2 linked regions of the Prochlorococcus marinus str. SB genome follow. Each later gene encodes a partner of the first gene's protein in a complex. Links are inferred from orthologs where the notes say so. Each region holds a gene or a part of one and is shown in the gene's direction. Other genes may lie near its edges. The genes, in order: prfA and prmC.

The links.
Region 2: the proteins of prfA (region 1) and prmC are in contact, whole or in part, in a crystal structure (PDB 2B3T), measured with the Escherichia coli proteins. The link is inferred for Prochlorococcus marinus str. SB from one-to-one orthologs.

What each region holds. Positions count from the first base shown.
Region 1 is NZ_JNAS01000002.1:823,907-838,851, forward strand. What follows is about bases 1-2,995. They hold prfA (peptide chain release factor 1), read left to right. Parts: upstream 1-948; coding sequence 949-2,043; downstream 2,044-2,995. Other genes in these bases: rplM (50S ribosomal protein L13), read left to right, coding at 1-226; rpsI (30S ribosomal protein S9), read left to right, coding at 236-646; rpmE (50S ribosomal protein L31), read left to right, coding at 660-920; EV02_RS02010 (HNH endonuclease), read right to left, coding at 2,057-2,614; alr (alanine racemase), read left to right, coding at 2,632-2,995. Outside these bases: more of alr, read left to right, coding at 2,996-3,831; EV02_RS01995 (TIGR01548 family HAD-type hydrolase), read right to left, coding at 4,014-4,802; cobJ (precorrin-3B C(17)-methyltransferase), read right to left, coding at 4,892-6,694; photosystem I core protein PsaA, read left to right, coding at 7,029-9,332; photosystem I core protein PsaB, read left to right, coding at 9,360-11,588; EV02_RS01975 (glycosyltransferase family 2 protein), read left to right, coding at 11,692-12,654; EV02_RS01970 (hypothetical protein), read right to left, coding at 12,659-13,051; EV02_RS09235 (photosystem I reaction center subunit VIII), read left to right, coding at 13,144-13,257; EV02_RS01965 (photosystem I reaction center protein subunit XI), read left to right, coding at 13,285-13,884; EV02_RS01960 (C40 family peptidase), read right to left, coding at 13,942-14,700; EV02_RS01955 (serine hydrolase), read left to right, coding at 14,704-14,945. UniProt on the Escherichia coli protein: Peptide chain release factor 1 directs the termination of translation in response to the peptide chain termination codons UAG and UAA.
Region 2 is NZ_JNAS01000002.1:311,845-327,588, reverse strand. Bases 6,563-9,385 are described here. They hold prmC (peptide chain release factor N(5)-glutamine methyltransferase), read left to right. Parts: upstream 6,563-7,450; coding sequence 7,451-8,320; downstream 8,321-9,385. Other genes in these bases: minE (cell division topological specificity factor MinE), read right to left, coding at 9,240-9,385; EV02_RS04515 (L-threonylcarbamoyladenylate synthase), read left to right, coding at 8,344-8,925; psbM (photosystem II reaction center protein PsbM), read left to right, coding at 7,287-7,439; EV02_RS04500 (2Fe-2S iron-sulfur cluster-binding protein), read left to right, coding at 6,820-7,182; psbB (photosystem II chlorophyll-binding protein CP47), read right to left, coding at 6,563-6,597. Outside these bases: EV02_RS04465 (hypothetical protein), read left to right, coding at 1-300; EV02_RS04475 (FGGY-family carbohydrate kinase), read right to left, coding at 552-1,781; metK (methionine adenosyltransferase), read right to left, coding at 1,794-3,035; EV02_RS04485 (30S ribosomal protein S1), read right to left, coding at 3,174-4,265; transcriptional regulator NrdR, read right to left, coding at 4,374-4,853; EV02_RS09190 (photosystem II reaction center protein T), read right to left, coding at 4,952-5,050; more of psbB, read right to left, coding at 5,074-6,562; more of minE, read right to left, coding at 9,386-9,575; septum site-determining protein MinD, read right to left, coding at 9,577-10,392; EV02_RS04535 (septum site-determining protein MinC), read right to left, coding at 10,504-11,166; EV02_RS04540 (HD domain-containing protein), read right to left, coding at 11,177-12,433; carboxyl-terminal processing protease CtpZ, read right to left, coding at 12,461-13,756; petB (cytochrome b6), read left to right, coding at 13,830-14,486; petD (cytochrome b6-f complex subunit IV), read left to right, coding at 14,519-15,001; EV02_RS04560 (glycoside hydrolase 100 family protein), read right to left, coding at 15,004-15,744. UniProt on the Escherichia coli protein: Methylates the class 1 translation termination release factors RF1/PrfA and RF2/PrfB on the glutamine residue of the universally conserved GGQ motif, i.e. on 'Gln-235' in RF1 and on 'Gln-252' in RF2.

The sequences.
Region 1 (14,945 bases):
AGCATCACAAAAGTTGTATAGGAGACATTCTGGAAGGCCCGGAGGAATGAAAATTGAAAAATTTGAGTCTCTACAAGAAAGAATTCCTGAAAGAATCATTGAGCAAGCTGTTAAAGGTATGCTGCCTCATAATTCTTTAGGAAGACAGCAATTTAAAAAACTAAAAGTTTATAAAGGTGCTGATCATCCTCATGCTGCTCAGAATCCTGTATTATTAAATAGTTAATTTATCAAAATGAATAGTCAAATAAAAAACAAAGCTGTGTATTGGGGAACTGGAAGAAGAAAAACTTCAGTAGCTAGAGTTCGCTTGATTCCAGGAAATGGATTAATAAAAATCAATGGTCGTGCTGGAGATGATTACTTAAACTTTAATCCTCTGCACTTAAATTCAATAAAAGCACCTTTGCAAACATTAGGCCTTGAAAATTCTTATGATATTTTGGTAAATGTTTTTGGAGGTGGATTGACTGGTCAAGCTGATGCTATAAAGCAAGGTGCAGCTCGAGCACTTTGCGAATTATCTCCTGAAAATAGGAAACCGCTAAAAACTGAAGGCCATCTTAGTAGAGATCCTAGAGCTAAGGAAAGAAGAAAATATGGTCTTAAAAAAGCAAGAAAAGCTCCTCAATTCTCTAAACGTTAAAGGAATTTAAATCATGCCAAAATCAGAAATACACCCAAAATGGTATCCAGATGCAAAAGTTATTTGTAATGGAGAAGTTGTAATGACTACTGGCTCCACACAGCCTGAATTACATGTTGATGTTTGGAGTGGTAATCATCCATTCTTCACTGGAACTCAAAAGATTCTTGATACAGAAGGTAGGGTTGATAGGTTTATGAAAAAATATGGAATGGGTTCAGCCGATACTGCTTCCTCAACAGAGAAAAAAGAAGAAACAGATTCTAAAAAATAGAATTTTCAAAAATCAAGCATAATTTCAATTGGAATACTCAACATTAATTACAAGGTTGAAAACTGCTGCTGAAAGTTTTGAAAATTTGGAAGTGCAGCTTGCAGATCCTGATATAGCTAATGATCCAAAAAAATTAGAATCAATAGCAAAAGAAAGGTCAAAATTAGAACCTTTGGTTGTTGATTTTAATAAATTGCTTGATACTGATAAAGAAATCGAAGATTCAAAAAATTTACTAAAAGAGAATAGAAATGATAAAGAAATGGAATCTTTAATAAATGAGGAGTTAATAACTCTAGAGGAATACAAGAATGAACTGATTCAAAAAACCACAATCGCCTTATTACCAAAAGATCCAAGAGATGAGAGAAGTGTAATGTTAGAGATCAGGGCTGGTGCTGGAGGTAATGAGGCTTGTATCTGGGCGGGTGATTTAGCAAGAATGTATGAAAGATATGGACAAAAAATTGGATGGTCTGTCAAACCTGTAAGTGCTTCAGAGTCAGATATGGGAGGATTTAAGGAGTTAGTTATCTCAGTTAAGGGTAATTCTGTATATAGTCAACTTAAATTTGAGGCTGGAGTACATAGAGTCCAAAGAGTTCCCGCTACTGAATCTCAAGGCAGAGTTCACACTTCTACAGCTACAGTTGCTGTCATGCCTGAGGCTGATCCTGTTGAAGTTACAATTGATCCAACTGACTTAGAGGTTGGTACAGCAAGATCAGGAGGTGCAGGGGGACAAAATGTTAATAAAGTAGAGACTGCTATTGATCTTCTTCACAAGCCCACAGGAATAAGAGTTTTTTGCACTCAAGAGAGATCTCAATTGCAGAATCGTGAACGAGCAATGGAAATTTTAAGGGCAAAATTATATGAAATTCAATTAAAAGAAGCAAATGCGAAAGAGAGATCACAAAGGCTTTCGCAGGTTGGAACAGGCGATAGAAGTGAAAAAATTAGAACTTATAATTTTAAAGACAACAGAACAACTGATCATAGATTAGGTTCAAATTTCTCACTAGAACCAATTCTCGCCGGTCAATTGGACGAAGTGATTGATGCATGTATAGCCCAAGAACAAAAGAGAATGATGGAAGATTTTAGTAACGAATCGAATTAAGACCTTATTTTTGTTAGATTGCGACACCTATCACATATTTACTCCATTCTCTATGTCTGCCAGAGTCAATTTGTCTTGTAGCTTCAAAATTGAGATTGCTTAGTGGACGGTACGGCTTTCGTTTTAAAGGCATATTTGCCTCTTCAGGAGTACGGTTGCCTTTTTGTACATTACATCTAAGACATGCTGTAGTAACATTTTCCCAGTTATCAGTTCCACCTCTGCTTCTCGGTAAAACATGATCTATTGATAAATCACTACCTCTATAATTGCAGTATTGACAAGCATTGTTATCTCTTAGAAGAATATTTTTTCTTGTTAAAGAAACCTCTCTAAAAGGCACCTTAACGTAGTAACGTAGTCGTATAACAGTAGGTAATTTTCTTCCAAAATGAATTGAATATGATTTGTCTTCCTCTAAGCTTTCTGCTTTACCTTTAATCATTAAAATCACAGCTCTTCGCCATGAAGTGATGTTTAAAGGTTCATAAGATGCATTTAAAACTAGAGTCTGGCCCATGCCAAAATACAATTTACATGTCATGCTAACTGTATATTTCAATAAGCGCATATATTTGTGCAAAGTTAATGCAAAGACGGAAAGCAATTCAAGGATTTAATTTTGATAAATATCCATTTTTTGAAAGAGATATAGATCCGAAACAAAGAGCATGGATTGAAGTCAATGGTGAAGCAATAGAAAAAAATGTAAGACAATTAAGATCTAAATTAAGTAAAAGTTGTCAATTCATGGCGGTTGTCAAAGCTGATGGATATGGACATGATGCAAAAGTAGTATCTGAATATGCTATTAAAGGCGGAGCTTCAGAATTAGGTGTTGCCACCTTAAAAGAAGGTATTAAGCTTCGTTCTTCTGGAGTTAACAATCCAATTCTTGTTTTGGGAAATCTATATACGAAAAAGGATTTAATAATAGCCTTTAAAAATGATCTTATGCCAACTATCAGTAGTCTTAGAGAGTGTTTAATTTGCAACAATATTGGTAAGCAGTTTGGGTTGAAATATTCTTTACATCTTAAGGTTGATACTGGAATGTCAAGATTAGGATTTGAATCTGATAAGTTTATTCAGGAATTTGAAAAAATAAAATCTTTTGAAAACATTTCAATAGAAGGAATATATAGTCATTTATCATCTGCAGATGAAGATAATTCATTAGATCCTAAAAGCAGTACACAATTACAAAGACTTAAGTTTAAGGAATTATTAAAACAAATTAACGTTGATAGTGATCACAATATCAAGATTCATTTGGCAAATTCTGCAGGCATGCTTCTCAATAAGGATTTTCATTTTCATATGGTACGAGTTGGACTTTCTATGTATGGATATAGTCCTCTAGAAAAAATAGAAAAAAATTTATGTCTTAAACCAGCTTTATGTTTGAAGGTCAAAGTAGCTTTTATAAGAGTTATTGATCAAGGTGTAAGAGTAAGTTATGGAGGCAAATTTGTAAGTAGTAGAAAAACTAAGTTGGCTGTATTAAGTATTGGTTATGCAGATGGAGTCCCTAGAAATCTCTCAGGTAAGATAAAAGTTATCTTTAAAAATAAACTTTATCCCCAAGTAGGATCGATAACTATGGATCAAATGATGGTGGATATTACAGGTTCAGATGAAATTAAAGTTGGTAGTACGGTGGTATTACTAGGATCTGAAGGCGATAAAACAATTTCTCCCATTGATTGGGCAAGAGAATCTAATACTATTCCTTGGGAAATTCTTTGTTCTTTTAAAAATAGATTGCCGAGAGTTCAAGTTGATTAGACATTTCGATTAAATAAATAATTTTGAATGTTTGCAAAAAAATTGATAATCTATAAGAACTGGAGAGGTGGCTGAGTGGTTGAAAGCGGCTCCCTGCTAAGGAGTTACAGGAGGTAACTTTTGTCGAGGGTTCGAATCCCTCCCTCTCCGTAATTTATTAAGAAAATTTTTAATTAATATTTTTAAAATAAGTCAAAATTAATATCTATGAGGTCATAAATAGAATTTAAAATCAATTCAGCACCTGCTTTTTGAAGATTTTTTTCGTATGCATTTCGTTCTTTTAATCGGGACTTTGAATGTAAATGAGGAGGAGCTATTCCAATACTTATGAATTTCTGAGATGGAATTTCTTTTTTAGCGTTCATAACTGTATTTATATCTGCGATAGTATCTCCTACATATCCAATAGGAATATTTGATGAACCAAGTTTATCTCCGAGAAGTTTTTTGGATAAGTTAATAAAGCCTTTTGGATCAGGCTTGTCGGGCGCATCTCTCATAGATATTAATGGTGGTGATTTTAGACCAAGTCTTTTTTCTAAAACAAATTTTGCCGAGGCAGACTCTGCGCCACTTACAAAACCCCAAATTAATCCATTGCTTTCTAATAAATCAAAAAAATTTTTATCAACTAATAACTCTTCATTTGTTATTAATCCAGACCAATATTTGCTATCTTCATTTGGATCTCCTCCAAAGTAGAATTCTTCAAAGCATTTAACTATTTCCTCTTTTGAAGGTATTTCAATATTAAAGTTCTCTTTTTTTTTAAATCTTTTTATAAATTCTAAACTTAAATCCCAGTCATTATTCCAAATTCCTTCATTTTTGGCATTATCAATATCTATATAACTTGGCTCCCATCCAGTAAATTTGTAGACTGTTTTTTTTAATGAAAGTCTATAACTATTCTCTACGCTTCTTATTACACCATCTATGTCAAATAAAATTAAACCAACATTTTTCAACGTAATCACTTAATACTTTATAAAAGACTAGTATTCTTATTAAAAAAAAGCAAAAAAGATTCTATGGATAATTTATTTATTATCTAAACTTAATCTTGTAAATAGCCTCTTGGAGTAAGAAATATTCCATCTATTAATGTGGTTTGAGAATTGCCAATAATTATTATTGATAACATATCAACCTCTTTAAAAGGAATTGTGTTTAAAGTAAAAAATTTTTTGGTTTGATTTTCTCTCCCTACTTGTCTAGCTATTAAAACTGGAGTATCCCCGTGCCTATATTGTAAACATATATCTATTACACTTTTTAGCTGCCAATTTCTTTCAATGGATTGAGGATTAAATAAAGCTATTACAAAGTCACCCACAAGAGCTCCTTCAATTCTTTTTTTTATTAAAGACCATGGAGTTAATTTATCGCTTAAGCTTACTGTACAAAAGTCATTCATTAGTGGTGCTCCACTAATCGCAGCCGCTAATTGAACACTACTTATACCTGGATGTACTTCAAAGTAAGATCTATATTCTTTTTTGATTTTTTGAAGTAATTCTAAAACTAAACCTGCCATGCCATAAAATCCAGATTCACCTGAAGAAATTAAAGCCACTTTTATTCCTTCCTCAGCTAGTTTAATTGCCTTACTGCATCTCTCTTTTTCTTCAGTAAGTTTACTTTCAATTAAAACTTGGTCACTTCTTTTTAAGGATTTAATTAAATCTAAATACATTTTGTATCCGATCCAAACAGTACATCTTGAAAGTGCTTTTTTTGCACTACTGGTTAGGAAGGAGATATCACCAGGACCACTTCCAATAATATGTATTTCGCCATGGGTTGGATTATATTGATTTTTTGATTCTGCTACAGCGATAGTTACTGCCCCAGATTGATCTTTAAAAATTCTTTTTTCTTCTAATAATTTTGATTCTTCTCCTGCGGCCATTAAGGAAGAGGCTTCTGCTACAGAAGGAGTGCCAATTTCTTTTTGAACGATATTTGATGGATTTGGAACAATTATTTTTGAAAGATCATCTTTACTAAAAAACTTTACAGGCAAGTTTTTTTCTTCAGCAAGTTCTAAAATACCTCTTTCATCTTTTTTAATATCAATAGTTGCAAATCCCGCAATAGATTGCTGTGATAAATTTCTTGACTCCAAAAAATTATTTAAAGAATTTGCTATTAATTCTTTGCTTGTATTTCTTTCACATCCAATGCCAATCCATAATACGGGCGGGTGCCAAGTTGTTTCATGATTTTTGAATATACTTATATTAAATGTTGAATTTGGTTTTCCAGTTTCTTTTTTATTAATTTGATTAATAATCTCACCTGATTCTGAAGTTTTCCATAAGCTATTACCAGATGATTGTTTGCAAAATATTTCTTCGTTATTAGCTTGTTTAATTACTAGTTTTGACCAATCTTTTATGTTTCCAGATCTTTTCCAACCCCATTGATTTCCAAATGCATCAAGATTTAAAAAGCTTTGATCATTGGAATTATTAGTTTCTATTATTTCGCCACCGAGTAAATTAGCAATTTGAAATGCAATATTTTGTGTATTTGACTGATGTAAGCCAATTAAAGGAACTATCTTGGAACATTTGTTATCTATAACGATAACTCCTGGATCTTGATCTTTAGAGGTTAAAAATGAATTCACTATGCGTATTGATGCAGCAATTGAGCCTATAAAAATTATTAAATCTATTTCCGGCCATTTTGTTAGTAAGATTTCTCTAGGTTTTTGTACTTGAATAAGTTGATTTCCCTTTCCATCTTCTTTTGGAGAACCTGCAATATATATGTCTTTGACAAATTCAGTTTTTTTAAGCCTTTTTAAAATTTCTTTTGAATTATTAGATAGACCTATAGCAATTCCTTTCAAATCAGAAACTTTTAATAGTTACGTTGAAATTATATCCTGTCGCTGTATTTAAAAAATTTTCTTTGAAATATAAAAAAAAATTTAAGAAATTTATATAAAATTTGAGTAAAAATACCCATAATTTAGTCGTAGACTAGAATTTAACAAAATATTCATATAGTAACAATCATTAGAACATTTGTTACGTTAATGCATAACGAAAGAATCTTTGCCTTATTATTTTTGAAACGAATATCTAAAGTTTCGATGGATTCGTTTTCTTGAACATTATCATTAGAAATAAGTTCAAGATCCGATCAATCGGCTTTAGTGTCAATTATTTTCGAGGTGCTAGATGACCATCAGCCCACCAGAAAGTGGAGAAAAAAACAAAAAAGTTTTGGAGGATCCTGTTAAGGCCGATCCAAGACCTATTGATTTTGCCAAATTAGATAAGCCAGGTTTCTGGTCAAGTAAATTATCTAAGGGTCCAAAAACTACAACTTGGATCTGGAATTTGCATGCTGATGCACATGATTTCGATGTGCATACAGGCGATGCTGAAGAAGCAACAAGAAAAATCTTTTCGGCTCATTTTGGACATCTTGCAGTCATTTTTATATGGATGAGTGCTGCATTTTTCCATGGAGCAAGATTTTCTAATTATTCAGGCTGGTTAGCTGATCCAACTAATGTCAAACCGGGCGCTCAGCAAGTATGGGCAATTGTTGGTCAGGAGATGCTTAATGCTGATCTTGGTGCCAATTACAACGGTATTCAAATCAGTTCAGGAATATTTCACATGTGGCGAGCATGGGGAATTACTAACGAGAGTGAATTAATGGCTCTAGCAATAGGTGCTGTTGTAATGGCTGCACTTATGCTTCATGCTGGGATTTTTCATTATCACAAAGCAGCTCCAAAAATGGAGTGGTTTCAAGAAATTGAGTCTATGCTTAACCACCATATAGCTGGTTTAGTAGGGCTAGGATCTTTAGCATGGGCTGGCCATTGCATTCATATAGGAGCTCCTACTGCAGCTCTTTTAGATGCAATTGATGCAGGTTCTCCTTTAGTTATTAATGGAAAAGAAATAGCAACTATTGCAGATATGCCAATGCCGCATCAACTCTGCGATCCACAAATTATCGGTCAGATATTTCCAGGATTAGCAAGTGGTACAGGTAATTTCTTTAGTTTAAATTGGTTAGCTTTCTCAGACTTCCTTACTTTCAAAGGTGGACTTAACCCTGTGACAGGAAGCTTGTGGATGACTGATGTTTCACATCATCATTTAGCTTTTGGTGTAATAGCGATAATCGGTGGTCATATGTACAGAACCAATTACGGTATTGGTCATAGCATGAAAGAAATATTAGATTCACAACAAGGAGACCCAATATTATTCCCTGCACCTAAAGGTCATCAAGGTCTTTTTGAGTTCATGGCAGAAAGTAGACATGCTCAGCTATCAGTAAACCTAGCGATGCTTGGATCAATAAGTATACTTGTATCTCATCACATGTATGCGATGCCTCCATATCCTTATATAGCTACTGACTATATGACAGTTCTTGGATTATTTACCCATCACATGTGGATAGGTGGATTATTCATAGTAGGAGCAGGTGCACATGCTGGAATTGCGATGGTTAGAGATTACGATCCTGCAAAACATATTGATAATGTATTAGACAGAATTCTTAAGGCAAGAGATGCTTTAATCAGTCACTTGAACTGGGTTTGTATGTGGTTAGGATTCCATAGTTTTGGACTCTATATTCACAACGATACTATGAGAGCTTTGGGTAGACCTCAAGATATGTTTAGTGATTCTGCTATCCAACTTCAGCCAATCTTTGCTCAATGGGTACAGAGTATTCAAGCATCTGCTGTTGGGACTTCCCTTTTAGCAGGTACTGCAGAAGCTTTACCTCACAAAGCTTTAAGTGAAGTCTTTAATGGAAGTTTAGTAGAAGTTGGTGGGAAGGTAGCTATAGCGCCAATTCCGTTAGGGACAGCTGATTTAATGATTCATCATATTCATGCTTTCCAAATCCATGTAACTGTTTTGATACTTCTTAAAGGAGTTCTTTATGCAAGAAGTTCACGGTTGATTCCTGACAAAGCTTCTCTAGGATTTAGATTTCCTTGTGATGGCCCTGGAAGAGGTGGTACATGTCAAGTTTCTTCATGGGATCACGTTTTCTTAGCTCTCTTCTGGATGTATAACTGTTTATCAATAGTTATTTTCCACTTCTCTTGGAAAATGCAAAGTGATGTTTGGGGACTTACTGGTGGTAATTTTGCACAAAGTTCAATTACTATAAATGGTTGGTTAAGAGATTTCCTCTGGGCTCAAGCTTCTCAAGTATTAACAAGCTATGGTCAATCCATAAGCATGTACGGTTTGATGTTCTTGGGAGCTCACTTTATATGGGCGTTTAGTTTAATGTTCCTCTTCAGCGGAAGAGGATATTGGCAAGAATTGTTCGAATCAATTGTTTGGGCACACAATAAACTAAAGGTTGCACCAACCATTCAACCTAGAGCTCTATCTATTACACAGGGACGTGCAGTAGGTGTTACACATTTCCTTGTAGGTGGTATTGCTACCACATGGGCCTTCTTCCATGCTCGCCTTTTCGGGCTGGGCTAATAACCTGAACTTCACCTTTTTAATTCAATGGCAACAAAATTTCCATCATTTAACCAGGGTCTAGCTCAGGACCCCACAACCCGACGAATATGGTACGGAATAGCTACCGCTCATGATTTTGAAAGTCATGATGGTATGACCGAAGAAAAACTTTATCAGAAGCTATTCTCTACACATTTTGGACATCTAGCAATAATTGCTCTCTGGGTAGCTGGTAACTTATTTCATATTGCTTGGCAAGGCAATTTTGAGCAATTTGTACTCGACCCAACTCATGTCCGTCCTGTAGCTCATGCTATTTGGGACCCTCATTTTGGATCTGGCATCACAGAAGCCATGACACAAGCTGGAGCAAGCGGTCCAGTAAACATAGCTTATTCAGGTCTCTACCATTGGTGGTACACAATTGGAATGAGAACTAACGAGCAACTCTTCCAAGCTTCAATATTCATGAGTATTTTGGCTTGTTGGACTCTATTTGCTGGTTGGTTACACTTACAGCCAAAATTCAGACCTTCTTTAGCTTGGTTTAAAAATGCAGAGTCAAGATTAAATCATCATTTAGCTGTCTTATTTGGTTTTAGTAGTATCGCTTGGACAGGACATTTGGTTCATGTTGCTATACCTGAATCAAGAGGTCAGCATGTAGGTTGGGATAACTGGTTAACAGTTCTTCCTCACCCTGCAGGATTAGCTCCTTTCTTTACGTTAAACTGGGGAGCTTATGCCCAAAATCCTGATTCACTAGATCAAGTATTTGGAACAGCTGAAGGAGCTGGAACAGCAATCTTTACTTTCTTAGGTGGTCTTCATCCTCAAAGTGAAGCATTATGGCTTACCGATATTGCTCATCACCATATTGCGATTGGAACAGTTTTTGTAATTGCTGGTCATATGTATAGAAATACTTTTGGTATTGGTCATAGCCTCAAAGAAATTACAGAAGCCCATAATACAAGACACCCTAATGATCCTCATAAAGGTAGTTTTGGTATTAATCACGATGGAATATATGAAACTGTAAACAATTCATTACATTTCCAACTTGGATTAGCATTAGCATCCCTTGGTGTAGCAACTTCTCTTGTAGCTCAACATATGGGAGCACTTCCTTCTTACGCTTTTATCGCGAGGGACTACACTACACAATCTGCTTTATATAGTCATCATCAGTACATAGCAATGTTCTTGATGGTTGGTGCATTTGCACACGGAGCTATTTTCTTTGTAAGAGATTATGATCCAGAATTAAATAAAGATAATGTATTGGCAAGAGTTCTTGGAACAAAGGAAGCTTTGATAAGCCATCTTAGTTGGGTAACAATGCTGCTTGGATTCCATACTCTAGGAATTTATGTTCATAACGACGTTGTTGTTGCTTTTGGTAATCCTGAAAAGCAAATTCTAATTGAGCCAGTATTTGCTCAATTTGTTCAAGCTGCTCAAGGTAAAATGATGTACGGCTTTAATGCTTTATTATCGGATCCAACAAGTTCAGCAAGTCTCGCTGCTAATTCATTGCCAGGTAATCACTACTGGATGGATTTGATCAATAGACAAGATGCATTAAGCGCTTTCTTGCCTATAGGTCCTGCAGATTTCTTAGTTCACCATGCTATCGCTCTAGGTCTTCATACAACCGCTTTAATACTTATCAAAGGCGCACTGGATGCTAGAGGAACAAAATTAATTCCTGATAAGAAAGATTTAGGTTATGCATTCCCTTGCGATGGTCCTGGACGTGGAGGTACATGTGATAGTTCATCTTGGGACGCTATGTACTTAGCTATGTTCTGGGCATTAAATTTAATAGCATGGGTAACTTTCTACTGGCATTGGAAACACCTAGCAATTTGGCAGGGTAATGTAGCACAATTTAACGAATCAGGAACTTATCTAATGGGTTGGTTCAGAGATTATCTCTGGTTAAACTCTGCTCAACTTATCAATGGATATAATCCATTTGGAGTAAATTCCCTATCTCCTTGGGCTTGGATGTTCCTATTCGGTCACTTAGTTTGGGCTACTGGTTTCATGTTCCTAATATCATGGCGTGGTTACTGGCAAGAATTAATTGAAACATTAGTTTGGGCACACCAGCGTACTCCAATTGCTAACCTTGTTGGTTGGAGAGATAAGCCAGTTGCACTTTCAATTGTTCAAGCTAGATTAGTTGGACTTGCACATTTCACAATTGGAAACATACTTACATTTGGGGCATTTGTTATCGCATCCACTTCAGGTAAGTTTGGTTAAATTTCCCTTAAATAATTTAAATCGCCACTTTTGTGGTGATTTTTTTTGTTTAATTTTAATGTTCTAAATTAAGTTAAAATTGTGTAATTATTATTAGATATAAATGTCAGATATAAAACAATTAATTTCTATTATCGTACCTGTTTTCAATGAAAGCGAGAGTATTGGTCTTTTATTGGATGAAGTTATAAATGTAATGTCATCTCATAAATTTAATTTTGAATTGATTGTTGTAAATGATGGTTCTAAAGATAATACTCATCAAGTATTAAAGCAACTAACTCTCAAAATTAAACAATTGTCAGTAATTTCCCTTCGCAAAAATTATGGTCAAACTGCAGCAATGTCAGCTGGCTTTGATAATTCTAAGGGCGATATTGTTATTACTTTGGATGGTGATTTACAGAATGATCCAAATGATATTCCCTTATTAATTTCAGAAATTAATAATGGCTTTGATTTGGTTTGTGGTTGGAGATTTGATAGAAAAGATAAATTAATTAATAGAAAGATACCATCAAAAATAGCGAATAAGTTAATAGCTCACGTAACAGGTTTGAAGTTGCATGACTATGGTTGCTCATTAAAAGCGTTTAAGAAAGAAATAATAGAAGATATAAAGTTATATGGGGAACTTCACAGGTTTTTGCCCGTTTTAGCAAATATTGAAGGTGCAAGAATCAAAGAAATTAAAGTAAATCATAGGAGCAGGCAATATGGATCTAGTAAATATGGAATTGATAGAACTTTTAGAGTTTTAATGGATTTACTAACTGTTTGGTTTATGACTAAATTTTTAACAAGACCGATGTATGGATTTGGTTTTGTTGGAATTATAAGTATTTTCTTTAGCCTTGTGATAAGTTCTTATTTGATAGTTTTAAAAATAATGGGTGAGGATATTGGAAATCGTCCGTTGCTGATGTTTGCATTAATATTAGGAATTACTGGTGTACAATTATTTAGCTTTGGATTGTTGAGTGAACTTTTAATTAGGACATATCATGAAAGTCAAAATCGTCCAATTTACAGAATTAGATCAATAAACAGTGCTAAGCAAAATTGATTGTTTACTTGAACTGTCTTATTAATAAAGCTGAAATTTCAACTACTTCAGGAGAAATATCTCTTAAGCCTTTTCGTAAAATGGGTAATGTTGATTTATCAGCTAATTCTTCCGCAATTTTTAATGCCTTTAATTTATTTTCTGTATCACCCTGAAAAAGACTAATCATTTTATTTCTTTGAGAATTTTTATAAAATATTGAGTACTTTTTTTCTTCGTGATTGTGCAAATAACTATTTTTTTTAGATAGAAATTTATTATTACTTTTATTATTTTTCTTTAATTGAATAGAATTTAAATTGCATTGATTTATTAACTTTTTAAAGTTTCTTTTTTTAAAAACTAGAAGTAATATTCCTATAAAAATAATAATTAAAATTGCGAAAAAATTTAACATGTAAAAAGTTAATAATTTTTATATCATCCAGTAATAAAATTAACATTATTTCGCTGATCAATACTAAAGTGTTTAAAGATGTTTAAAGAACTATGCCATCTGATTTACCAAGTCTTTTACCCTCAATTTTTGTTCCATTAATTGGTATAGCAATGCCTGCTGTTTTTATCGTATTGATTGGAAGATTAATTACAGCAACTGAATAAATTATCAAACACTAAACTATTAAAAAAATGAGCGACTTTCAAAAATCATTCTCTGAATCAACAAGTTCTATTAAGTTTGAAGAGAAATACATAGATAGTTCTGTACAACCAAATGATATTGGCGTAGCAGAACAATGGGCAGTAAAAACAGTTGCTGATCCTTGTGTTGGTAATTTAGCTACTCCAGTTAATAGTGGTTATTTTACAAAAGCCTTTATAAATAATTTACCTTTTTACAGAGAGGGTATTTCCCCTAATTTTAGAGGTTTAGAAACTGGAGCAGCTTTTGGATATCTTCTATATGGACCTTTTACCATGACTGGTCCATTAAGAAATTCTGAATTTGCTCTAACAGCTGGACTTCTCGCTACTATTGGAGCTGTTCATATTTTGACAGCACTTTTTGTGCTATACAATGCACCTGGTAAAGCACCTAATGTTCAACCTCCAGATACGACTGTTAATAATCCGCCAAAGGACTTATTTACAAGAGCTGGTTGGGCTGATTTTACAAGTGGTTTTTGGTTAGGAGGATGTGGAGGAGCTGTTTTTGCTTGGTTACTTGTTGGGACATTACACTTAGATACCATAATGCCAATCATTAAAAATATTTGGACTTCAGGTTAATCTCTAAATAAAAGAATAAGTAATATTTTAATTTAATTCAAAGTTGAGCTAAATTAATTAACGTATAGTTCGGTCCCATCTATAATTTCTAACTACTCTTCCTGCCGAAATTAGTTTAGATTTATAATGCAATGAGATTTTATCATTAGACGTTTTTAGGGTATCTAATCCTATTCCATTTCTGCCAAAATCCATTCCAGAGCAATGGTAATAGAATCCGTCTCCTTTGTAGATTCCAATATGATCACATCTTTTTTCATTTCCAAAAAATAAAAGATCGCCAGGTCGTAAAGCCGCATACGATTTTTTGTAATAAAAAAGGTGCTTACAAAAACTTTTTATTTGAAAAGAGTCTCGCGGTATATAAATTTGATGCTTTAAAAAAGCGGTCTGAATTAATCCAGAACAATCAAAATTGGGTCCTAATGTACCTCCCCAAAGATATTCATTATTTAACTCAGATTGATCTTTGATCCATTGTAAAATTGAGTTAACTTTATCTTTTATAAAGAAGTGTTCATTTTCTAAACTGTTATTTTTTTTGAATTCGTATTTCTCAATAATTAACCCATCTAAATTTATCCAACAGACGTAACCATCTTCATATAGTTGAACTAGTATTCTTGAAAATTTATGGTTGTTTTGATAAATATTTGGATAAATAAGCCTAAAAATTCTATTTTTAAATATTTCAGTAACTAATTTATCTTCTGTTTCATTTTGATATCCCGAAATATTAACTTTTAATCGCCACCAAATAGTTTTTGAAAAATTAGTTTGTTTAAATAGTGAGATAGGATTTTTATAAATTTCCATTCAATGTCCTTTTACTATTTAAGTCAGGAAATGGGACTAGCCTTAAATGATATTTTAAGGAGAGTATGCTCTCATGATAAAGATTTTTCAAGAGAAGATATTTCGATAACTTGGATTAATTATAAAAGTAAAAATAAAAGTGTATTTAAAGGTTTTGGAACTGGCATTAATAACAAAAAAATGGTTTACCCTGCCAGCATAGTCAAGTTAGTTTATGGCCTTGCTGCATTTTATTGGATTAAAAA
Region 2 (15,744 bases), 510 kb from region 1 along the record:
TGGGTTGGAGTCCCTAAAAGTGAATACGGAGAGCAGTTATGGGATAGGAAAAGTATAAAAAGGAATGAGGATGGTTCTGTAAGAGTATTGAGTAAATTTATTCCCAAAACAAAAAGTGAAATTACTAAGGATATTCTTTATACAATGGATATAAATTGTTTTGAAAAATCATTTAGAGATGTTGATGTCTCAATAGATGAAGCAAATAGTAATTTCAATGATTTAGCTAATTGGCAAGATCCAAATGGAGATACCCTGATTTTGGGTGTTATTGGTCAAGTCTGCAGAGTCGAAAACTAAAAATTTTAAGTTATAAAAAATTTGAAAAAATAAAGAGTTCTCAATGATTTAAAAGTATAAAACCCTGTCAAGAGCAGGGTTTAAAGGTGCCAGGACCCAGATTTGAACTGGGGACACGGCGATTTTCAGTCGCCTGCTCTACCAACTGAGCTATCCCGGCTCTAACCTATATACTCTAAATTACGATGTGTAGTTTGTGAAACCCTTTTCATTAAAAATTTTATATCTTCATCAAATATTCCAAAAAACTATTATTTTGCATTAATCGCTAATAAGGCAGTGCCAAATGAAGTAGTTTTTTTACAGGAAACTATTGGTATATTGATAATTTTTTCTCTTATTTTTCTCCATTGTGGGTTTTTTGAACCTCCACCAATAGTAATAATTTTTTTTGGAAGAGAACCTGTTAGTTCGCCTAGTTTTTCCCATCCTTTCAATTCGATCTTGGCTAGCCCCTCGAATAATGCATGTAAATAGAGTGAGTCGCTTACTGGCCTTGGATAAAGTATCGGCTCTAAATTAGAATTATTAACAGGAAATCTCTCTCCTTTACTATTAAGAGGTAAAAGATTTAAAGAAGTATTTTTAGATGGATTAATTTGTCGACTGAGCTCCTTTATTTCTGAATCAGAGAATAACTGCGACAAGATACCGCATCCTGCGTTTGATGCTCCTCCGCATATCCAATGGCCATCTACCCTATGGTTTGTAACACCTTGTTTTTTTATAGGTTTATCAATAATTTTCTTAACTACAAGAGTTGTTCCTAAAACTGTGAGACCATCTTCTTTACCTAAACCTGCAGCTATTACACTTGCATTAGAGTCAGTGGTGCCTGAAATTAATATTAATTTCTTATTCAAGTTAAATCTTTCTGCTAAATCAAAATTCACTTTTCCAATAATTTTCCCACTTTTTATTATTTGAGGTAGACATTTTTGCCATGAAGTATTGAGATAACTTTTTGGCCATGATTCTTTTTCTAGATCCCAACCAAGTTTTAGATTATTGCCTTCTTCTCCATGAGTCCAATCTTTTAAAAACCAACCAGTGATCCAATCAGATTGGTGACGTAGAAGTATATTTGTCCCATATTTATTTATCAGTTTTAATGCTTTAGCAAGACTACTGTATGGCGTTTGCAGATGATCTTCTCCAGAAGCTAAGGATTCAAGAAGGATATTATGTTCAGTACATGCTTGGTCATAAGGTATTGCTTCTCCTATAGGTTCTCCTTGTAAATTGGATGGTAGTAAAGTCCCTGAGGTGCCTGAGATAGCCAATTTATTAAGATTAATTTTTACCTGGATAGGTAAGCTAACTAAAAGATTTTCACAAGAATTAATCCAAGAATTTGGATTTTTAAAGTGGCATGAATAAGGGACTGAATTTGAATATACTAATTTTTTTTGAAGATTAATTATTGATATTCTTACACCACTTGTTCCAAAATCTAATCCTCCATAAAAATTATCAGGCATAGAATAAATATTTTATAAAAATACTTTGGAAGCCTCCGCTAATTGGGCTGCTTTTTCTTCTACCTTTTCCCAAGGAAGATCAAGATCTCTTCTGCCAAAATGTCCATAGGATGCAGTCTTTCTGAAAAATTTACCACCCCTTTTTTTGGGTAGATTTCTTAGGTCAAATTCTTTTATAATTGCTGCAGGTCTTAAATCAAAGTACTTTTTAATAAGCTCCGTCAAATTAGCTTGTGAAATAACGCCGGTATCAAAAGTTTCAACAAGAATCGAAATCGGTTTTGCAACTCCAATCGCATAACTTAATTGTACTTCTGCCTTTTTTGCTAATTTTGCCTTAACTATACTTTTAGCTACATAACGTGCTGCATAAGCAGCTGATCTGTCCACTTTTGTTGGATCTTTGCCCGAAAATGCCCCTCCTCCATGTCTTGCGTAACCCCCATAAGTATCTACAATAATTTTTCTTCCAGTAAGTCCGGCATCTCCTTGAGGCCCCCCTACGACAAATTTGCCCGTGGGATTCACTAGAAATCTTGTTTTGATAATGTTTGGTTTGATTTCTAAATCTTGAGTAGCAGGAATTACAACATGCTTCCATAAATCTTCTTTTATTTTTTGACGAATTTCTTCTTCATTTGTTAGGCCATCTATCTCAGGATTATGTTGAGTTGAAATTAAGATTGTATTAATAGAGACTGGTAAACCTTTTTCGTAATCAATGCTTACTTGAGTTTTACCATCAGGGAGTAGATAATTAAGTACGTTTTCATGCCTTACCTTAGCAAGTTGAATGGCTAATCTATGAGCCAAGCTAATCGGTAAGGGCATTAATTCAGGTGTCTCATCGCATGCATAGCCGAACATTATGCCTTGGTCGCCAGCTCCGGTATTATCTTCCAAATCATCGTTAACATCATCTGCTTCGTTTACGCCTTGAGAAATATCTGGTGATTGCTCGTCAAGTGCTACTAAAACCGCACAACTATTTGCGTCAAACCCCCCTGCCCTATAGCCTTCATATCCAATTTCTTTAATTACATTTCTAACAAGTTTTATATAATCGACTTTTGCTTTTGAAGTTATTTCTCCAGTAAGTAAACAAAGACCTGTATTAACAACAGTTTCGCATGCAACTCTGCTTTCTGGATCTTCTGTTAATAAAGCATCTAAAACAGCGTCACTAATTTGATCACATATTTTGTCAGGATGACCTTCAGTTACTGATTCTGAAGTGAAAATGAAATCACTCATTAACAAATAATTTTGGAATTAGGCATAATCCTAAATTAAATTATTGTTATAAATCAATTATTGTAAATTAAAAAATACTTGTGTAGGGATTATTAGGCTTAAGTTCCTAGACTTCATGAACATAATAAATAAGTGAAATTATACTGTTTCAGTTGAAGCTGTTGGGATCTCTTCGTTTTCGTCAGTTTGTTCAAATAACATTTGTTTATATTTCGCAGCCATTTCTTCAGCTTTACTAAAAACTTTTTGAGGGTCAGTTAGCATATCTCCTGGTTCAGGTTCAAGTGCTTTAGTAGATAATGAAATTCGCCCTCTTTCTGAATCAAGGTCAATTATCATGACTTTCATTTGGTCACTCACATTTAAAACATTATGAGGAGTCTCAATATGTTCATGACTAATTTCAGAAATGTGCAGTAGACCACTTACACCACCAATATCAATAAAGGCTCCATAAGGTTTAATACCTTTTACAGAACCAACAACAACTTCACCTACCTCAAGTCTGTTCATTTTTTTCTCAACCAAAGCTCTTCTATGACTTAGTACTAATCTATTTCTCTCTTCATCAACTTCAAGAAATTTTAAAGGTAAATATTCACCTTCTAAGTCATCTTTAATTTTTCGAGCACTTATATGAGAGCCCGGGATAAAACCTCTCAAGCCTTCTACCCTAACAAGAGCTCCGCCTCTATTTGTTGCAAAAACTTCTGAATATATAGTTGCATCTTCTTTTTGAAGTTGTCTAACTCTTTCCCATGCTCTCTGATATTCAATTCTTCTAATGGAGAGTGCTAATTGGCCATCTTCATTTTCCTCACTCATTATGAAAAATTCTCTACTTTCTGAAGGTTGTAAAACATCATTAAGTCCTTCAACTCTATTTATTGAAACCTCCTGAACTGGCATAAAAGCAGCTGTTTTTGCCCCTATATCTATCATTGCCCCTTTGGGCTCTAGAGCAAAAACGGTACCTTTAACTAGATCGCCAGGTTTAAAATTATAGTCATACTTACCCAAAAGTGATGCGAATTCTTCTTGTGTGAATCCTGCGTTGTCAAAATCTGCATTTGTTCTGCTAGAGGAAGAATCTGCTGAAGGTATATCGTTCTTCTCAAATGATAAATCTTCCTCATTTTGAGATGCTGAATCATTATCTAACTCAGACGAATTTTTAATTTCTTGATCCTCAGAAAGTTCTTTAATGGTTTGGGAAGAATTTTCGTTCATTTGTTATATCGCAGACTACCTGAGGTAGTTAGAAAGGAATGCTACTAGCCTGCAAACCAATAGCAAAAACATTTGTGATATGTATTCTACACTTTAAGATGCTGAATTTTATGAAATTGATGCTAATTGGTTTTTTGAACTTCCTTTTAGAGATTCAAGAGTAGAAATAAAATCTTTTACTCCATTAAATTTTCTGTAAACCGAGGCGTACCTTATGTAAGCGACTTCGTTTTCTTTCCTTAGATTTTTAAGTATTAATTCTCCTATTTGTGAAGATTTAATATCTTTATTGGAGTCTTGTACTATTTGTGATTCAATTCCATCTACGAAATTAATAATTGCTTCACTACTGAAATTAGTCTTTTCACAAGCTCTTGAAATTCCAGTGAATAATTTTTGTTTATCAAAAAGTTCTCTACTACCGTCTTTCTTTACAACTGAAACTGGCATTGATTCCACTCTTTCATAAGTTGTAAATCTAAAGCTGCAATTTAAGCACTCTCTTCTTCTTCGAACACTTTTACCAGTATCAGCAGATCTTGATTCCAAAACTCTGCTATCTGTGTTTTGACAGGTTGGACACTGCATGTGGTGAAATAAGTTGCACTTTAACTCTAATAGTAGAGTAATACTTTAATTATGGAAAGTAAAAAAAAACCTCTTGTTAAAGAGGTTTTTTTCTGAGTTCATTTTCTATCGAATTTAGGTGGGTCTCTAAAGGCGACAGCAAAGAATAGGGTAACAACTGCGAGAGTTAGAATTAGAACGTAAGCAAAAGCTTCCATAAGATTAAGTAAATAAGTTTAGTTTAAACCCTTCCTGGGATTCTTCTTGTGGTTTCGTCACCAAGTTTCTTGAATAAACCAAATTCAACTTGGTCTCCAATCTCAGCATCAATACCAGCAAAGGAATTTCTGTAAAGAGTTCTTGAAGCATGCCACCAGTGGCCAAACAAGAATAGTAATCCGAAACATAAGTGTGCATATGTAAACCATGCTCTCGGTGAACTACGGAATACACCATCAGATTTATATGTTTCTCTGTCAAACTTGAACGCTTCGCCAAGTTGAGCCTTTCTAGCTAATCTTTTAACTACTGCAGGATCTGTAAATGTTTGACCATCGAGATCTCCACCATAGATAGTTGCTGTGATACCAGTCTGTTCAAATGAATACTTTGCTTCAGCTCTTCTAAATGGAATATCTGCCCTTACATTACCTTCTTTGTCTTCAAGGATGACAGGGAAGTTTTCAAAGAAATTAGGAATTCTTCTAACTTCTAATTCGTTACCTTCTTTGTCTTGGAATGCAATGTGACCTTGCCAACCAGTTGGTAATCCATCACCATTTACAAGAGCTCCAACTCTAAATAATCCTCCTTTAGCTGGACTATTTCCAACATAATCGTAGAAGGCTAGTTTTTCTGGGATTGATGCATAAGCCTCTGATTTAGTGGCACCATTATCAATAGCTGCTTGTACTCTTCTATTAATTTCAGTTTTGAAGTAGCCTGAGTCCCATTGATATCTGGTAGGACCAAAAAGCTCTACAGGGGTTGTTGCTGAACCGTACCACATTGTTCCGGATACAACGAAAGATACGAATAATACAGCAGCTAGAGCACTAGCTAAAACTCCTTCGAGACTTCCAAGTTTTAATGCTCTATAAAGTCTTTCTCCAGGTCTGTTGGTGATATGAAAAATACCTCCAATAATACCCATAAGTCCTGCCGCAATATGATTCGCTACAATACCTCCTGGGTTAAACGGATTAAATCCTTCTGCTCCCCAGGAAGGAGCCACAGGTTCTACATGACCAGTTAAGCCATAAGGGTCAGAAACCCAAATCCCAACATTTGCGCAATGAAAAGCTCCAAAACCAAAACAGGTTAGTCCTGCTAGAAGAAGGTGAATCCCGAAAATTCTTGGTAAATCAAGAGCAGGTTCACCAGTTCTTGAATCTTCCCATAAATCTAAGTCCCAGTAGGTCCAGTGCCATATAGAGGCCAACATTAATAGGCCACTAAAAACTATGTGAGCTGCTGCAACCCCTTCGAAACTCCAGAATCCAGGATCAACTCCAGTAGCACCCGTAATATCCCATCCATTCCAACTACTTGTGATACCTAGTCTTGCCATGAAAGGCATAACGTACATCCCCTGTCTCCACATTGGATTGAGAACAGCATCAGAAGGATCAAAAATGGCTAATTCATAAAGAGCCATTGAACCGGCCCAGCCGGCTAATAATGCAGTATGCATAAGATGCACAGCAAGTAGTCGACCTGGGTCATTAATAACTACTGTGTGAACTCGATACCAAGGCAATCCCATCGGTTAATTTCTAGTAACTATGCTGCATAAACAGCTAAACATCATGATAGTAAGGGTTTTTTAGTCTTTGAGGGATTTTTGTAAATAAATTTATTTTCTCGCAAAAATTAGGCAAATCAATAAGCAGGACTGAGTTTATAAGGAATTTTTAGCTAAAAACTGTTAATATTTTGGTCACAATTCTCAAAGTAAAACGCCAAAATAAGAAAAATAACTAAAAAAATGGCAACTATCAGATTTATTCGTGAGGATTTAGAGGTCCAATGCAATCCGGGCGAAAATTTAAGGGAACTTGTAATGAAAGAGAATTTACAGCTTTATGGGTTAAAAGGCATATTGGGTAATTGTGGAGGTGCGGGGCAATGCAGTACTTGTTTTATTTCAGTTGAAGGTGGAAATAAAAATTCTTTGAGCCCTCTTACATCTGTTGAAGAAGAAAAACTCAAAAATAGACCAGAAAATTGGCGCCTTGCATGTCAAACATTAATAAAATCATCTGCCGTAATTTTAACAAAACCCCAATCTCCTCCCTCAAATTTGGAAGAACTAAAAAAAATTAGTGAAAATAAAAAATTACCTCGATAAATTGTTTAAGACTGTTAATCAGTTTATAAAAATTGTTTATTTTTCCACTTTATTCCAATTTATACGTCTATAGTCTTAATACCACATATAGTAATTCTAACTAAATGGAAACAACTAACTTTGGATTCGTAGCTAGTCTTTTATTTGTAGGGGTGCCAACAATATTCCTAATAGGTTTATTTATTTCTACACAAGATGGAGAAAAGTCAAGTTTCTACTCTGATTCTAGTAAAGGTAGGCTTGGGCCAAAACGCTAATGCTTTAATAAATGCTTTGCATTTCTATAGAAGAATTTTTATTTTGGAAAAAAAAGCAACTTTCTAAAGGAGGCGATCAAGCATCTTTTGCTGTTTTACTTGATTGTATAGGCGGTATAACGACTAGTGATTTAAACTTAAAAAGTATAAATCCTAGAGGAAACATACATTTAAAAAAAAAATTAGAATTTTTAGAATCTGTTTGGGATAATCATTTACAAAGATCTTGCCCAATTCAATATCTTTGTGGAATAACTTTTTGGAGAGACTTAAAATTAAAAGTTACAAACAAAGTACTCATTCCAAGACCAGAAACAGAGCTCATAGTTGATATTGTCTTCAATATATTTCGAAAGAAGTCAGAAAAATTATTTTTTGCTGAACTGGGAACTGGATCAGGCGCTATAAGTATAGCTTTGGCATTGGCTTATCCATTTAGTCACGGAGTAGCAACTGATATAGATCAAGAAGCGTTAGAAATAGCTACTAAAAATTATATAAATTCTTCTAAACAATCAAATTTGAAATTTTATTGTGGAAATTGGTGGTCACCTCTTGAAAGTTTTAAAGGAAAATTAGACCTTGCTGTTTCAAACCCGCCATATATTCCTATTGATACTTATGAAAAATTACCCAAAGAAGTTAAAAATTTCGAACCTAAAGTCGCTTTACTAGGTGGAGAAGATGGTTTAAAACATATTAGGGAAATAATAAATAAAGCACCATTATTCTTAAAAGAAAATGGTTGGCTAATTTTAGAGAATCATTTTGATCAAAGTGAAAAAGTAAAACAACTACTTATTAAAAATAAATTTACATCAATAGAAATTGTGAAAGATCTTTCAGGTATTGGTAGGTTTACCATTGGAAGATATAAATAAATTATTATAGGTTTTAAATCTAAATGAATTTAATAGACTACAAAACTGCTTGGAAGACCCTTAAAAGTGGTTTGCCTATAATTTTCCCAACAGACACTTTACCTGCAATTGGATGCTTACCAAAATTCTCTAATATTATTTATGAGTTTAAAAAAAGAGATAAAAACAAACCCTTAATTCTTATGGGATCAGAATACAAACAATTAATCGATTATGTTCACGAATCAGCAAAAGAAGATTACGAAAATTTAGCCTCAAAATATTGGCCTGGAGCTCTGACAATTGTTATTCCTGCTTCAGCAAAGCAGACTGCACACCTTACCAGTAATGATCTGACTATTGGGTTGAGAATTCCAAATTCAAATATCGCACAATCTCTTTTGAGAGAAACAGGCCCATTGTTAACTTCAAGTGCAAATATTTCAGGTTTTAAAGGATCAATTACCGCTGAAGGTATTGCTCTAGACTTTCCTTCTATAAAAATTTTGGGTCCTATCCCCTGGGGGGAAAGTAGTGGAAAAGCTAGTACTATTATATTTTGGAAGAACAGTGGAAATTGGAAACTGATTAGAGAAGGAGAAGTAATAGTTAGGGAATTGTATTAATGTTTTTGTTATTATTTTTTGTTTTATTAATTCAATTTTTTACTTATTGGATATTTGAACCCTTTGCATCTTTTTTAGAGTATGTTCTGGAAATAAGAATTTTTCCTATTGTTGCCCTGATAGGTTTAGTCTTTTTATTTTCAGCAAACAATATTGAACAGAATTAAATAAATCAAAATGCCGGCTAACAGATTTGAACTGATGACCTTCGCTTTACAAAAGCGCTGCTCTACCGCTGAGCTAAGCCGGCGATTTCTTCATCTTACATTTTGGGGGGGAAATTATCAGTATTTTTTAGGCTTTTTTTAAATTTATTACTTTTTGATATCTTTGTTAGCTTTATCAGTATTATCGGTTTTTTTGAATTTTATTTCTCCTGAAATAGTTCTTTTGATTGGCAAATTGGCAACTAGTGCAGTCATTCTATCCTCAGTCTCCAAACTTACTGCCACCTCCTCAAAATCAATTTCAACATATTTAGCAACAACATCAAGTATCTCTTTCCTCATTTTATCTAAAAGATCAGTTGTTAAAGAACTCATATCAACTCTGTCATGAGCAAGTACAAGTTGTAATCTTTCTCTAGCTGTATTCGCACTAGACGTTTCTCTGCCTAGTAATTTATTTATAAGATCTCTGAGGGTCATCATTTTAAAAAACCTTTGTTTGCATTAATCTCATGAATTTATCTTTAAGACTTTTGCCTTCTTTTTTAAGATCGATAATTGGTACATCTTTATTTGTAAGTCTTTGAGAAACATTCAAATAACATTTCTTTGCAGGTGATCTACGATCTGAAAGAGTCAGTGGCTCTCCTCTATTTGTACTTATTATCACCTGTTCATCTTCTAAAACAATACCTAATAAGGGCAAAGAAAGGATTCCTTGAACATCTTCGATGGATAACATTTCTTGACTAGCCATCATGTTAGGGCGAACTCTGTTGATTACAAGTTGGATAGGCTCAATATCTGAAGTATTAAGAATCCCAATTACTCTATCAGCATCTCGCACTGCAGATAATTCTGGGTTGGTAACAACAATAGCTTCTTTACAGGCTGCAAGAGCATTTTTAAAACCATCTTCTACGCCAGCAGGACAATCTACTAAGACAAAATCAAATTTCTCACTAAGTAGCTCACTAATTTTTTTCATATCTTCAGGCTTCATCCAATCCAACATCCTTGGATCTCCAGCAGGTAGAAGAGCAAGATTAGGTTCCTTTTTATGTCTAACCAATGCTTGGTCAAGACGACAATTCTTATCTAAAACATCTTGAGCCGTATAAATGATGCGATTTTCTAATCCTAGAAGTAGATCTAAATTTCTTAAGCCAAAATCAGCGTCTAATACAGCAGTTGTTGCTCCGCTATTAGCAAGTGCTATGCCAAGGTTTGCAGTTAAAGTTGTTTTACCAACTCCTCCTTTGCCTGAACAAATTAATATTGTGCGAGTATTTTTCCCCACGTTTTTTAAGATTTTACAAATAATAAAGCCACTTGCAGAAAGTTAAATATTTTAAAGATTAAGTAATTCTTAAATTTGTCTAGTTTGAATTAATTTATTGCAAATTATTGATTAATTTTTATTTTCGATTAGGTGTGGTTTGATAATTATCGTTTGTTTATCTATTACCGCAATTTCTGGATAACAATTGTTGGGCTTATCCTTTGGTCCTATAGCTATCACATCTGCAATTCTTAACTGTAAAGGGTTTAGATAAAGTGATGCAATAGAGGCATTTTTATTTCCGCTTTTCCCTGCGAATGCGATCCCTAGTAATTTGCCCCAAACGTAAATGTTTTTCTTCGCGGATACTATTGCTCCTGGATTAACATCTCCAATAATGCAAAGGTTTCCGTTTGAAGATATTCTTTCACCCGATCGTACTGTAGCTTTGTGAAGAATATCGTCTTTCTTTTTTGAATTGAATAATAGTAACTGATTCTTAATCTCTTGTTCTCTTATATAATCTGAATCTATTTTTAAGGACTTTCCACTAATTATTGTATCTCTATTATTTGAGTAAATGCATAAGGAACAAATATTAATTTTGTTAAAATGATTTTTTAATTTTAATAATTGATGAGAATTTATTGACTCATTGACTGCAAAAATTTGTGCTTCTAAAGGTCCCTTGATTGATGAAAATCTCTTGAAAGTTTCATGGAGATTATCTAAATCTAACAAAGAAAAAATTTCTAAATATTTACTTTTACTGTTTTTTAAAACGATTTCCATTGAATTAAATCTAAGAATTGTTTTTTATTAATGAAATTTCTTTTTTAATTTCATTTTTGATCATATCTGGATAAATAATGAAAGAGCTTTCATCGGATCTCATTAAAGTTTTTATTAATGCGGAACTATTTTCTAATGCGCTTTGATAAGTGCCGTCCCATATTTTTAGAGCATTATTAGATTCAAAACCTTTGAAAGACCTTTCTTTAATCCCGCAAAATATTTCTGAATCATAACCATTCTTTTCACATAATTTTGTGGCAAACGCAAGGATTTTTAATCTATTAATCTTACTTAAAAAACTTATGTCTGATGCCTTTAATAAATCCCTGTCAATAAACATTTTGCATAGTGTAGAAAGTGGTTCAAAAGATTCATCTTTCCATCTAATCAAATGATAATAAAAGGTTATATCATCATTTCTTATGAAATCATCAAAATCAACTTTTGATGGTGAAAAAATCCATTTATGTAGAGAATTATCTAACCAAATATTCTTTTCATAATTATGTTTTATTGTGTATACAATTTTTCCAAGAATCCATGTTGATATTTCGTTTACCTTGTGATTGTAGATTGTTCTATACATCAAGTTTCTAAGTACAAGGAAATGCTCAATAGCGATCACTCCTTTTGGTTTGATTCCGATATTTCCATCAGGTAAAAAGGTAAGAGCTGAAATTATTCTCTCTAAGTCTACTAAGCCATAATTAGTCCCTGTGTTGTAACTATCTCGTAAAAGATAATCAAGACGATCGCAATCTATCTCACTACTTATCAGTGTTCTTAAAGGTTTTGAAAATAGTTGTTTTGATTGAAATAATTCACCAATTTTTCTGGGTAATTCGTTGTCATACTTTTTGAGGATTGAATTTATTGGAGAATAATTTGTAACTAAGTTTTCAGACCATTGTTCGTGATCATGCATGAATATTGTTTCACTGGTATGGCTTAAAGGTCCATGACCTAAATCATGTAGTAGAGCTGCTCCATAAAGAACAAATTTTTTTTCACTAAAAGAAGATTTACTTTCAATTAATCTCTTATAAATTTTTCTAGCTATACAAAAAACACCAATTGAGTGAGTAAATCTACTCGATTCTGCACCATGAAAAAGTAATGATGCTGCTCCAAGTTGTTTTATTCTTCTTAGTCTTTGAAAAGCGACTGTATCAATTAATTCCATAATCATTAATTCTTCTGGCTTTCCTGCATCAAATGCTATTTCTTTATGAATTGGGTCATGAAAAATTCTTTTAATACTCATATTTTTAAGATTTTTTATTTTCAATCTTTAGCCATTTAAAGATTTAATTTCTTCATTGTTTAATTCAATTGTTTGAACTGGAATTTCTTCTTTTTCTAGAAGCGACCCTAAAAATAATTCCGCATTCCTCACCCATTTATCGTCAGTACTTCCAAAATCACTTGCATCCGGTAGATCAAGTAATTTGTCAGGTGTTATACCTTGGCCTTGAATATTATTACCATCCGGTGTTAAGTAACTAGCCACTGTTATAGCAATACCACTATCTTCTCCCAAACTTTTTAGGGATTGAATTAAACCTTTACCATAAGTTTGTTCTCCCATAAGAATTGACCTCTCATTATCTTGTAAAGAACCAGAAAGTATTTCACTAGCACTTGCAGTTCCTTTATTTACTAAAGTCACCATTGGTCCATCAAAAGATGTATCTTTTTGAGAAATAATTGCATCTTTAATTCCATTTCTATCTTTTGTCTCGACTATGGGTTTCCTACTCAATAATGAGTCTGCAACTGCAATACCTGAGCTTACTAGTCCCCCTGAATTATTTCTAAGATCCAAGATTAAGCCCTCAACCTCTTTCTCTTTTAACTCTTGAAGAGCCTCTTCAACTTTTTTGGGTACGCTTTCGCTAAACTGAGTTATCCTTAAATATCCTATTGTGTGAGAATCGTCTCTCAATCTTTTTGTTCTAACTGGTCTGAGATCTACTGATCTCCTCTCTAAATCGACTTCCCTAATTTCTCCTGATTCGGTAGATAATTCAACTAAAACTTTTGTCCCTGATTCACCTCTTAACTTAGAGGCGGTACTTGCAAGCCCTAATTTTTCTGATGAGATTCCATCCACTGTCTCGATAATGTCCCCGCTTACTATTCCTGCCTCTTCAGCTGGCGACCCCCCAAGAGTAGAAATAACTTTAACTTTATTGTTATCATCTTCACCTAATTGAAGCCCAACACCATTAATTTCACTTCCAAAATTACTTGATTTCAGTAGCTCATAATCTTTGGGGCGTAAAACTCTCGTGTAGGGATCATCTAGAGGTCTTAACATTTCTTCAATTGCAGAATAAGCCTCTTCACTTGTTTCAATTTGTTTCTGTAACGTTTTTTGTCTAATTCTTTTCCATTGGATTTCATCAAACTTTTCTGGATCATAAAAACCTTCGTTTACCAAGGTCCAAGCGTCAAGTACTAATTGCCTGCTATCACTGAGAGCATCCACTCTTTCCATCAACAAAAGATTGATAGAAAAAACGATGATCATTGATGCAGTGATCAAAGTTTTGAATGTTAAAAGTTTGTTAAAAGATGAATTCATTGGGTTAAGTGTTAACACCAAGTATAAGAATTTTAAGTAAGCTCTTTATATCAAAGCTAATTTTTTTTTTTGGATGGCAAATTCTTCATCTGTTTATGACTGGTTTCAAGAAAGACTTGAAATCCAAGACATAACTGACGACGTAACTTCCAAGTACGTACCCCCTCACGTAAATATTTTTTATTGTTTAGGTGGCATAACTTTAGTATGCTTCTTAATTCAATTTGCAACAGGTTTTGCAATGACTTTTTACTATAAGCCAACAGTTACACAAGCTTATAGTTCTGTCAGTTATTTAATGACCGATGTAAGTTTTGGATGGTTAATAAGATCTGTGCATAGATGGAGTGCATCAATGATGGTATTAATGTTAATCCTTCATGTCTTTAGGGTTTATCTTACTGGAGGTTTTAAGAGGCCAAGAGAATTAACTTGGGTTACTGGTGTTGTAATGGCAGTTATAACTGTTGCTTTTGGAGTGACTGGATACTCACTACCTTGGGATCAGGTCGGTTATTGGGCAGTGAAGATTGTTTCAGGTGTTCCTGCTGCAATACCAGTAATAGGTGACTTTATGGTTGAACTACTTAGAGGTGGAGAAAGTGTTGGTCAATCTACTTTAACAAGATTTTATAGTCTGCACACTTTTGTATTGCCATGGTCATTAGCAGTCTTCATGTTGATGCACTTTTTAATGATTCGTAAACAGGGTATTTCAGGTCCTTTATAAACTCTTATACTTAAACCATCATTAGTTTCTATATGTCTACTTTAAAAAAACCAGATCTATCTGATCCAAAATTGAGAGCAAAGTTAGCTAAAGGTATGGGCCATAATTATTATGGTGAACCTGCGTGGCCAAATGATTTACTTTATATCTTCCCTGTAGTCATCTTGGGAACTATTGCGTGTGTAGTTGGATTAGCAGTTCTTGATCCTGCAATGTTGGGAGATAAAGCTAATCCCTTCGCAACACCCCTTGAAATTCTTCCTGAATGGTACCTTTACCCAGTTTTTCAAATACTTAGAGTTGTTCCTAATAAACTTTTGGGTATTGCACTACAGACATTAATCCCACTTGGATTAATGATTTTACCCTTTATCGAAAACGTTAATAAATTTTCTAATCCATTTAGAAGACCAATAGCAATGTCTGTTTTCTTATTCGGAACTTTTCTAACAATATACCTAGGTATTGGGGCATGCTTGCCAATTGATAAATCACTGACATTAGGACTATTTTAGACTTAAATTTTAAACATATCTAGATCGTTATACTCATTCCTTAAAAAATGATTCATTAACAAAAATCCAACAATTGTCCAAGTTTGATATGTTCTTGATTGTTGTCCAACCCAAGTACCTGTAGGACCATCAAAATATTCTGCCCATTCTTGCTTAGGTAATTGATTAAGTTGACACCAATATGATTCCTCTATTAAAGATTTCATTTCATCCATGAGGATCACATCGTCTGAACCATAATGTTTTTGATGTAATAGTACAGCTGTACCAAAAAACCAAAGTAAGCTTGGCCAATGACCGCCGTTATGGTAACTCCAAGGCCAATTCTTTGGATCCGATCCAGTTTTATTTTGCCATTCCTCGACATCCATATGAGGATGGCAAATTCTCATAGGCATTTGAGCCATCAAATGCTGTCTGTTATGTAAAACTAATCTAAATAAAGCTCTTTGTTCTTCAGGAGGCAGAACTCCGAACATACATGCTAAAGAATTGCCCAAACTGTAAAATCGAAAGTCAGGCCTTCCTGTTCTAATATTTCCTATTAAGTAACCACCTCTATTCTCTAACCAATCTTGTAGCCATGAGGGCACCACTTGAGGTTGAACGTTAAATTCATTGAAGTGTTGATCATCACCATACTGCTCAGTTGGCCTTCTTCTTAAAATTTGCATTGTTTGGCTGGTAACCCAATAATGCTTTAAAAGAAAACTTCCTAAATCTTTAACCCATTGATTTGTGAG